4 regions of the Micromonospora lupini genome follow, and region 1 is predicted to be linked to each of the others. Evidence: riboswitches for the same ligand, from Rfam matches in the RefSeq annotation. Region 1 holds a riboswitch; each other region holds the start of a gene.
What was found. Region 1 has a riboswitch for cyclic di-AMP ahead of OOJ91_RS01575 (transglycosylase family protein). Riboswitches for the same ligand answer to the same signal wherever they lie in the genome.
Positions count from the first base shown of each region.

Region 1 (2,193 bases):
CGGAGAAGGTGTTCGCCGTGACGGATTCGACGCTTCCGCTGCTCGTGGACGCGCTCCGGCAGACCGAGGCCCGGGTGGTAGTCGGCGCGGTGCTCCGACGGGCCGGCACGGCGTACAACGTAGCGCTGGTGCTGGACCCGTCCGGGACGGTCACGACGTACACCAAACAGCACCTGGTCCCCGGCCTTGAGGACTGGCTGACGCCTGGTGACGAGGCGCTCGTGGACGGGCGGTTCGGCGTCGCGATCTGCAAGGACCTTGACTTTCCGGGCCTGGTCCGACGGTATCGGGCGCAGGGTGCCACCGTGCTGCTCGTCCCCGCCCTGGACTTCAGCTCGGACGGCTGGCTGCACGCTCGGATGACCCTTGTCCGTGGCGTGGAGAACGGGCTCACCGTGGTCCGCGCCGCCGGGCTCGGCCGGCTGACGGTCACCGACCCCAACGGCAGAGTGGTGGGTGAGGCCACCGCCGGTGACGCGGAGTTGCTGGTCACCGTCGCTTCGACGACCGGGTGGGGCACGGTCTACTCGCGTACCGGGGATTGGTTTCCGTTGTTCTCTGTGGCCCTGTTGGTCATCGCTGTGGGTGGCGTGCGGCGGCGGTCCGCTACCGGTGGTTCCGGTGGGCAACGGTCCACGATGGTCACAGCACACCGAGTACGTGCCCGCAACCGGTGCGGGTGACGCCCCGCGTGGGCCGGTGAACAAGTTCACAAGGGTTGGGCGACCGTCACCGACCGTGCCTACGGTCGGTCGAGTCCGCCACCGTGGACACCGCGACCGGCAACGCCAAATCCTGCCCCCGGTCGTCGGATACCAGAACCGGGCAGGAGCGGGGGACCCAACGTTCCTCGGTGCATGTCACCTCGGGGTGAAGCCGCCACCGCGCGGCCGGGCTCCTCGGCCCGAACCCGACAGCTCACCTCGCCGGCGTGGAGGAACCACACATGACGTCTGTCCACACGCCCCGTCATCGACGGGTCACCACCCGCCGCGTCGCCGTCGGCACGCTTGCCGTCGGCGCGGTCACCGGCGCGGTCGCCCTCTTCGGCCCTGCGGCCCCGGCCCAGGCCGGTGTCAACTGGGACGCGGTCGCCAAGTGCGAGTCCGGCGGCAACTGGAAGATCAACACCGGTAACGGTTACTACGGCGGCCTGCAGTTCTCCCAGGGAACCTGGGCCGGCTACGGCGGCAAGAAGTACGCCGCCCGTGCCGACCTGGCCAGCCGCGGCGAGCAGATCGCCATCGCCGAGAAGGTGCTCGACCGGCAGGGCATCGGCGCGTGGCCGACCTGCGGCCGCAAGGGCGGCTCGTCGGGCGGCTCCGCCACGAAGTCCTCGACGAAGTCGACCCCGAAGTCGTCGACGTCCACAGCCCCGAAGGACCGGTCCACAGCCCCGAAGGAGCGGTCGTCGCGCGGCGACCAGCCGGCGACCCGCAACCACGAGCGCACCGCGCCCGCGGCCGGCGGCGACACGTACGTCGTCAAGCCGGGGGACACCCTGTCGGAGATCGCCGACAGCCACCGCCAGGCGGGCGGCTGGCAGGCGCTGTACGAGCGCAACCGGCAGGTGATCGGCGCCGACCCGGGCCTGATCCTCCCCGGTCAGCGGCTCGCCCTCTGACGTACGACACTCGAACGCTCGGCCGGGTCACCGGCCGAGCGTTCGGTCGTTCGAGGGCGCTGGTCGGGGCGCGGATGACGGCGCGGTCACGCCGCGGCGGACGCCCTCGACCCTCGGCGCGACATCACCGCGGTGGCGTCACGGTCCCAGCGGGGGGCCGGTGCCGCCGTCTCGCCGGGCCAGCCCGTGCCGGCACCGTCGCCGTCGATGGCCGTCTCGACCGAGGCCTGCGTCCTGCGGGCCAGCCGCAGCGACTGCTCGGCACCCGCCCGGGCCGAGCACGGCCAGGACTGGCCGGCGCACTGCAGGTTGCGGCAGTGACCCTCGTCGTCGGGCTCGTGGGCACTCAGCACGTCGACCGCCAGCTGCCAGAGCAGGGGGTCGGTCACGTCGTGCGGACGTTCGGCGTGCCGGCTCGGTCGGTTGCTGGTGTCGTCGGACATGGTGGGCCCCCCTCGTCAGGCTGTTCCCCTCAAGGGTCACCCGTCAGCCGCCGGCTAAACCGCCGACCTGCTGTGATGTGTCGCCGGTCGCAGCCGAAGCGGCCCCACAACCCCCCTCAGTCCGGC
Region 1 is NZ_JAPENL010000001.1:359,513-361,705, forward strand. Features, by position in the region: gene OOJ91_RS01570 (nitrilase-related carbon-nitrogen hydrolase) at 1-683, shown strand, start outside; cyclic di-AMP (ydaO/yuaA leader) riboswitch at 777-947, shown strand; gene OOJ91_RS01575 (transglycosylase family protein) at 947-1,624, shown strand; gene OOJ91_RS01580 (hypothetical protein) at 1,711-2,067, opposite strand; gene dinB (DNA polymerase IV) at 2,184-2,193, opposite strand, start outside.

Region 2 (2,193 bases), on a different contig from region 1:
AGTCGGCGATCCGCACGGTGCGGCCGTTGTCCTTGTAGCCCACGACGGCGATGTAGTGCCCGCCGCCGTAGGAGTGCCAGCCGCCGTCGGTGTCGGTGGCGTCGCCGACGACGTTGGCGACCACGCCTCGGCCGTCGGTGATGGCCTTGACGACGTCGGCCTGGAGGCGGTCCATCTGCGCGCGGCTTGGCGCGCCCTCGAACATCCGGGTCCGGTACGGGGAGCCCTTCACCTCGGCGTTGAGCACCCGGGTGGTGTCCTCGGCCGAGTTGGTGCCCATCTCGGTGGTGCCCAGCTCGGCGCCGAGCTCCTCCTGCGTGCGGTCGATGCCGCTGGCGCTGAGGGCGTTGCGGGTCGCCGCCGGGCCGCAGTTGTAGTACGTGTTCTGCGCCTCGTAGTCGTAGTCGAGCACCTTGGTCGCGGGCGGCTTCGGCGGCGTCGGCTTACGGGTGAGGTCGGGGTTGCTCGTGGCCTTCGCAGCGGGAGAGGCGGCGCTCGTGGCCGGGGCGGCGGTGCTCGGCGCGGCCGAGGGGGGCGCGACGCGTGCCTGGCCGCGGGACGCGATGGTGTCGCTGCGCATCTCGGCGACTGTGGTCGAGGTGTGCCCGCTGGCCGGGGCCCCATCGGTGCCGGCGAGCAGGACGCCGGTGGTGGTGGCGATCGCGAGGGCCGCGGCGGAGGCGGCGACGATCTGGTACGGGCGCTCGGTCGCGAGGCGACGAAGCTGACGCTGCAGGGTGTGCTTCACGGGGTCCTCCACGGTTCGGGGGGAGAGCGGCACACCGGGCGCGGTCGGTGTCCGGGCAGGCGCCAGCGCGCGGACCGTGGTCCGCGGGTGGTGAACCGCTCAGGGGATCGCCCGGCGCGGCCGGGCGGGAGAGGCGGCGACCCGGGGGGTCAGCTCACCGTCACGAGGCGGATGAGCGGGGGTGCCGCGACGCCGTGGAGGCGTGGGACCAACCGAGGGGTGGAGAGGTGCTGCACGAGGATGGAACTCCTTCCGTCACCGCCTACCGGGTTAGCTGACGGATTCGGGCGGGAAGATCGCCCTACCGCGGGCCGTGGCTCGCGGATTCACCCCGGACTTACTGTGGGTCCCCGGTTCGTTGATCACGATTGAGCGGGTCGGCGCGGCGTCGCATCCTGCGATCGGTTACCGCACCGGACGGGACGACAGTACTGGCCGACGCTCACCCTGCCAAGCGGTGCCCACCTGCGTAAACATCGTCTGGTGCGACAATTTCTGCGCGTATTGCCGCTGACGTGACTCGATGGGACAACCGGTTACCGAGGCGTCCGTGGGTGACAACCGGACAGGTCGCCGGAAACGCCTCGACAATTGCGGGAACAATGGCCACCGATCGGGCCGGTCGCCCGATTTTCGCTGGCGGTGACCGGCCTCACATAACAGATCGGGCTCAACCCGCCCGGACGGGACGCCAGCGCGCCACAACGGCCGGACGCGACGCCCCGGTCGTCGCGCGACGGGACGGCACCGGGGTCGGCAACAGCCGGGCCGTCGCCGCGTACGCCTCCTCGGCGAGGGTGCGCGCCGACTCGGCGGCCAGCTCCGCGTCCCGCCAGGCGGACCGCTCCCGCTCGGCTGCTGCCCGGTGGTCGGCCAGCCGCGCGTCACGGATCACCCGGGTGAGAAGCACCTCCTGCTCGACCGGGTGCCGGCGGGGATCCCAGCCGCGCCGGTGCCCGAACACGTCCGCGAGCTGAGCCATGGTCAACTCTCCACGCCAGTGCGCGGCCATCGCGGCACGGTGCAGGTAGCGCTCCCGGGCGGCGTACTCGGCGGGGGTGTGCGGGGTACGCGGGGGCGGCAGCGCACCGGCGGTGGCGAGGCGGCGGGCGGTGGTGTCCGCGTCGTCGTACCGGGACCAGGCCCGCTGCGCCTCTTCCTGAGTGATCAGCCAGTCAGCGCGTCGTCGTCGGGCGGTCTGCGCGGCGCGGGACGCGGCCACGGCCACCTCCTCGGCGTACCGGCGCAGGTCGGCGACCTCGGCGGCGGCCACCTCGCGGGCGGTGGGCGCCGGCGGCGGCGGCTCGGCTGCCGGCGAGTCCCGCTCGGGACGGGCCACCAGCACGGCGAGGACGGTAAGCGCCAGCAGGAACAGGGCCGACCAGATGGCGGCAGCCTGGGGCACCTCGGTCAGGAACTGATAGAACACGACGGTTTTCATGGTC
Region 2 is NZ_JAPENL010000003.1:401,681-403,873, forward strand. Features, by position in the region: gene OOJ91_RS29920 (C39 family peptidase) at 1-760, opposite strand, end outside; cyclic di-AMP (ydaO/yuaA leader) riboswitch at 993-1,133, opposite strand; gene OOJ91_RS29925 (hypothetical protein) at 1,419-2,189, opposite strand.
Region 2: another riboswitch for cyclic di-AMP. It lies ahead of OOJ91_RS29920 (C39 family peptidase); the one in region 1 lies ahead of OOJ91_RS01575 (transglycosylase family protein).

Region 3 (2,193 bases), 2.5 Mb from region 1:
ACAGTTGCATACATAGCGATGTGAGCATACATTTGACCGGGTCCCGGGCGGCGACGGAGGGTGGATCTCGTGGGAGCAGGTCATGACCACCACCACGGGTCGGTCGCCAACGCCGCCCACCAGCACCGGGGCCGACTCTGGGCCGCGTTCGGGCTGCTCGCCACCCTGATGGTGGTCGAGGGTGTGGCCGCCTTCCACACCGGCTCACTGGCGCTGCTCTCCGACGCCGGGCACATGTTCACCGACGTGCTCGGCATCGGGATGGCGCTCGCCGCGATCACCGCCACCCGGCGGGCCACCGGCGACCCGCAGCGCACCTTCGGGCTCTACCGCCTCGAGGTGCTGGCCGCCCTGGCCAATGCCGTCCTGCTCTCCGGCGTGGCGGTCTACGTGGTGATCGAGGCGATCGGCCGGTTCGGCGACCCCCACGAGGTGCTGACCGGACCGATGCTCGTGGTGGCCGTCCTCGGCCTGCTCGCCAACCTGATCGCGTTCGCGCTGCTGCGCGCCGGCGCCCGGGAGAGCATCAACCTCCAGGGCGCCTACCTGGAGGTGCTCGGCGACCTGCTCGGCTCGCTCGGCGTGATCGGAGCGGCGCTGCTCATCACGGTCACCGACTGGTGGTGGGCCGACCCGCTGGTCGCGGTCGCCATCGGCGTGTTCATCCTGCCGCGCACCTGGCGGCTGGGACGCGCCGCCGTCCGCATCCTGGTGCAGGCCGCCCCGGAACACCTCCAGGTCACCGCCGTGCATGACCGGCTGGCCGCGGTGCCCGGCGTGGTCGAGGTGCACGACCTGCACGTCTGGACACTCACCTCGGGCATGGACGTGGCCTCCGCACACCTGATCATGGCGCCCGGCGCGGAGGTCGGCGCGGTGCTGGACGCGGCGCGCGCCGCCCTGCGGGAGGACTTCCGCATCGAGCACGCCACGCTGCAGATCGAGCCCGGCACCGCCCCCGGAGCCTGCGGCTCGATCGAGTGGTAGCGGTATTTGCAGAGCTTCCCTCGCATTCGCCGCAATTTGCCGTGGCGGGGCAGGCACCGTCTGTCACAACTGCTGCATCCGCCCCACCTGCCCCGGTAGGCTCGGTCCCGGCCACCACCCGGTGGCGCCCTCCCGGCGCCGGTGGCGGCCGCCGCCTAATCACTCGAGAGGGCGAACCGGGGAACCACGTTCCTGGGGTGCATCCGCGTCAGCGGTAGGGATCTTCCGTCCCGAACCCGTCAGCTAACCCGGTCGGCGGCTAACGGAAGGACATGCTCAGTGGCACCAGCACGACCACCCGCCGCCCGACTCGCGGCACTCATCGTCATGATGGTCACCCTCGGCGTCGCGGTACCGGTCGGCGCCGCCACCGCCGCTCCCCCCGGCGGTCTGCGGGCCGCCGCGGCGCCCGACGGCGACGAGGAGGGCGGCACCCCCGCGCTGCGGGCCCAGCTCGAAGCGGCAAGCAAGGGCTACCTGGACGCGAAGCGCGCCCTGGACACCTCCGTCCAGCGACAGCAGCAACTCGCGACAAAGCTCAAGGCCACCGAGGCTGAGATGACCGTGCGCAACGGCAAGGTCGGCGAGATCGCCGGCGTCGCGTACCGCACCGGCCGGCTCAGCACCGTCTCGGCATTGCTCAACACCAACACGCCCGAGGGCTTCATGGACCGGGCGGCAGCGCTGGACGTGGTGGCCGCCAACGAGGACCGGGTGCTGCGCGACCTGCACGCCACCCGGGACGAGGCCAACCGCACCCGCACCGCCCTGGACGGCGAGATCCGCGAGCAGCGCAAGCAGGTCGAGGTGATGGCCAAGCGCAAGGAGCAGGCCGAGCGGGCCCTCACGGTCGCCACCAGCAAGCCGCGCACCACCGCCGCCGACACCAGCTCCAACCGGGGCACCTCCACCGCCAACGCCCAGCCCGCGCCACGCAACTCCGACGGCTCCTGGCCGTCCGAGTCGTGCAGCATCAACGACCCCACCCCGGCCAGCGGCTGCATCACCCCACGCACCCTGCACGCCCTCAACCAGGCCAAGGCCGCAGGCTTCACCCACTACGTCTCCTGTCACCGCTCCGGCGGCTCCGGCGAACACCCCAAGGGCCGGGCCTGCGACTTCGCCGCGGCGAAGGGCGGCTTCGGCGGCGACGCCACAGGCGCCGACAAGACGTACGGCAACAACCTGGCCGCGTACTTCATCCGC
Region 3 is NZ_JAPENL010000001.1:2,864,634-2,866,826, forward strand. Features, by position in the region: gene OOJ91_RS13070 (cation diffusion facilitator family transporter) at 70-987, shown strand; cyclic di-AMP (ydaO/yuaA leader) riboswitch at 1,130-1,261, shown strand; gene OOJ91_RS13075 (coiled-coil domain-containing protein) at 1,267-2,193, shown strand, end outside.
Region 3: another riboswitch for cyclic di-AMP. It lies ahead of OOJ91_RS13075 (coiled-coil domain-containing protein); the one in region 1 lies ahead of OOJ91_RS01575 (transglycosylase family protein).

Region 4 (2,193 bases), on a different contig from region 1:
CACCGTTGCGGTGGCAGCCGACGAACCGGTTGAACCCGGCCCGCTTGACCTCCTTGTAGGCGTGCAGGGTGCGCGGCGTGACGCAACCGGAGGTGGTGGGGTCCTTCTCGCTGCACGACTGCGGCTTCCAGTCACCGTCGGCGGTGCGACCCGGGCCGATCCGGGCGACAGGGGAGGTGGCGTCCACCAGGCCGCCGGTGAAACCCTGACCACCGACCAGTGCGAGCGACTTCTCCGCGTCGCGCTTGTCCTTCGCCATCAGGGCGGTCTGCTTCTGCTGCTCGCGGACCTCCGCGTCGAGGGCCAGCTTGGCCTGCTCCGCGCGGGCCTTTACCGCGTTGACCTCGGCGAGCTTCTTCTCGTTGACCATGTTCATCTCGTCGAGCGCCGCGGCCCGTCGGACGAACGAGTCCGGGGCGTCGCTCTCCAGCAGCATCGCGATCGCGCCGATCCGTCCGGTCCGGTACGACTGGGCGGCGATCTGCGCGACCTGCGGTTCCAGCGCCGCCAGGTCGGCCTTGGCCCGGTCGACCTCCAGCGCCAGCTCGAGCTGCCGCTTCTTGGACTTGTCCAGCTTGGACTTGGCCGCCACGTAGTCCCGGTTGGTCTGCTCGATCACGTCGTCGAGCAGCTTGGGCTCGTCCTCCTGCTCGTGCCCGGACGGTGTGGGGGTCGTCGGGGCGGCGTGGGCCGGGAGGGGTCCGGCGAACACGGTCAGCGCGGCGAGCACGGCCACCACGGGTGTCAACCAGCGGCGTAGGGGTGCCGTCACAATGTTCCCTTCCGTCGACCGCCGACCGGGTTAGCTGACGGGTTCGGGGCGGAAGTGGCCCCTACCGCTGACGCGGATTCACCCCACATACCTGGGTCCCCGGCTCGCCGGTTGGCGATTGGGCGGTGGCACCGCAGGCGCCGCTGCGCGCCTTCGTCGGTGACCGGCAGCGAGGTTACCCGAGAGTCCACCGCCTGAGCTACGTCCTGATGCCGACTAAAAGCGTCATTTCGCCATGGCGTTGAGTGACCAGTGACGCGGTTCTCAGGGCGGGTGCCCGATCCGGTCACGCTGAGGAGTGTCACCATGCCGTATCCGTGCTCCTGTTCGGCTCTGGCCACCTGTCGGTGGCGGTGGATGGGGTGTGCTCCGCTCGCGGTCGAGCCCGTCGGGCCGACCCGTTGGCGGGGAGCTGAGGGCGGCCAGTGCCTCCGTCCGGTCCGCGCGGGGGCGGCGTGCCGCGCTGGTGCTCGGCGATGTTCCCGCTGTTGACGGCGGGATCGGTCGGGTCGGTCAGCGCGACCAGGACGACCTCGTCGCCGACCTCGACCCGCGGCGCGCCGGGCCCGGCGGGAACGGGCGTCCGCACCTGCTGGCCTGAGCTGCGCCCGTCCTCGATCCGTACGTCCACGGTTCCGCACGGTCCGGTGGCCGGCGTGCCCTCCGGGTCGGCCGACGGTGGGCAGGGTTCGGTCACCACACGGGCCACCGGCCGTGGTGGCGCGGCGCGTCGGTGCCACCGCCGGCCTGCGGCACCCCGTCCCGTGGCCAGAGCACCACGGCGACGACGGTGGCCACGAAGAGCGGCACCACCGTCGCGACGAGGATCCGTCGTACCCGGGGCGGGGCGGGACGAGCGGAACGGCTGTGGTCGGAACCCAATGCGAGACTCCCAACGATCCGGTGCGGGGTACGTGCCGACGGGCCAGGCGGTTCACCTCCGCCTGACGAACGCGGTGACGAGCGCATCGGATGGCTGGTTGACTACCCAACGGTCACGGACAGTGACCGGTCGGCCCGGCGGGTAGGTGCCGGCGCCGCGCCGTGGCGGTGCCGGTGCCGGACTGCGTGGCGGGGTCCGGTGAGCCATCGTCGGAGATGGTAGTCACGTCGGGAGCCGGACTCGTCTGTCGGCTCAGCCCCGCTTCATGAGTCGACCGACGGCCGCCATCATCTCGGTGGCCATCTCGTCGGCCCGGCCCTCGGCCGCCCCCTCGTGCATGCAGTGCCGGGCGTGCCCGTCGAGCAGGCCCAGGGCCACCTTGTCGAGTGCGGCCTGGATCGCGGAGATCTGGGTGAGCACGTCGATGCAGTAGCGGTCCTCGTCGACCATCTTCTCGATGCCCCGGACCTGCCCCTCGACGCGACGGAGCCGCGCGAGCAGTTGGTCCTTGCTGGCGGTGTACCCGCGGATCGGCGTG
Region 4 is NZ_JAPENL010000002.1:1,967,822-1,970,014, forward strand. Features, by position in the region: gene OOJ91_RS23985 (coiled-coil domain-containing protein) at 1-772, opposite strand, end outside; cyclic di-AMP (ydaO/yuaA leader) riboswitch at 777-907, opposite strand; partial or broken gene OOJ91_RS23990 (YibE/F family protein) at 1,224-1,654, opposite strand; gene OOJ91_RS23995 (metal-sensitive transcriptional regulator) at 1,908-2,193, opposite strand, start outside.
Region 4: another riboswitch for cyclic di-AMP. It lies ahead of OOJ91_RS23985 (coiled-coil domain-containing protein); the one in region 1 lies ahead of OOJ91_RS01575 (transglycosylase family protein).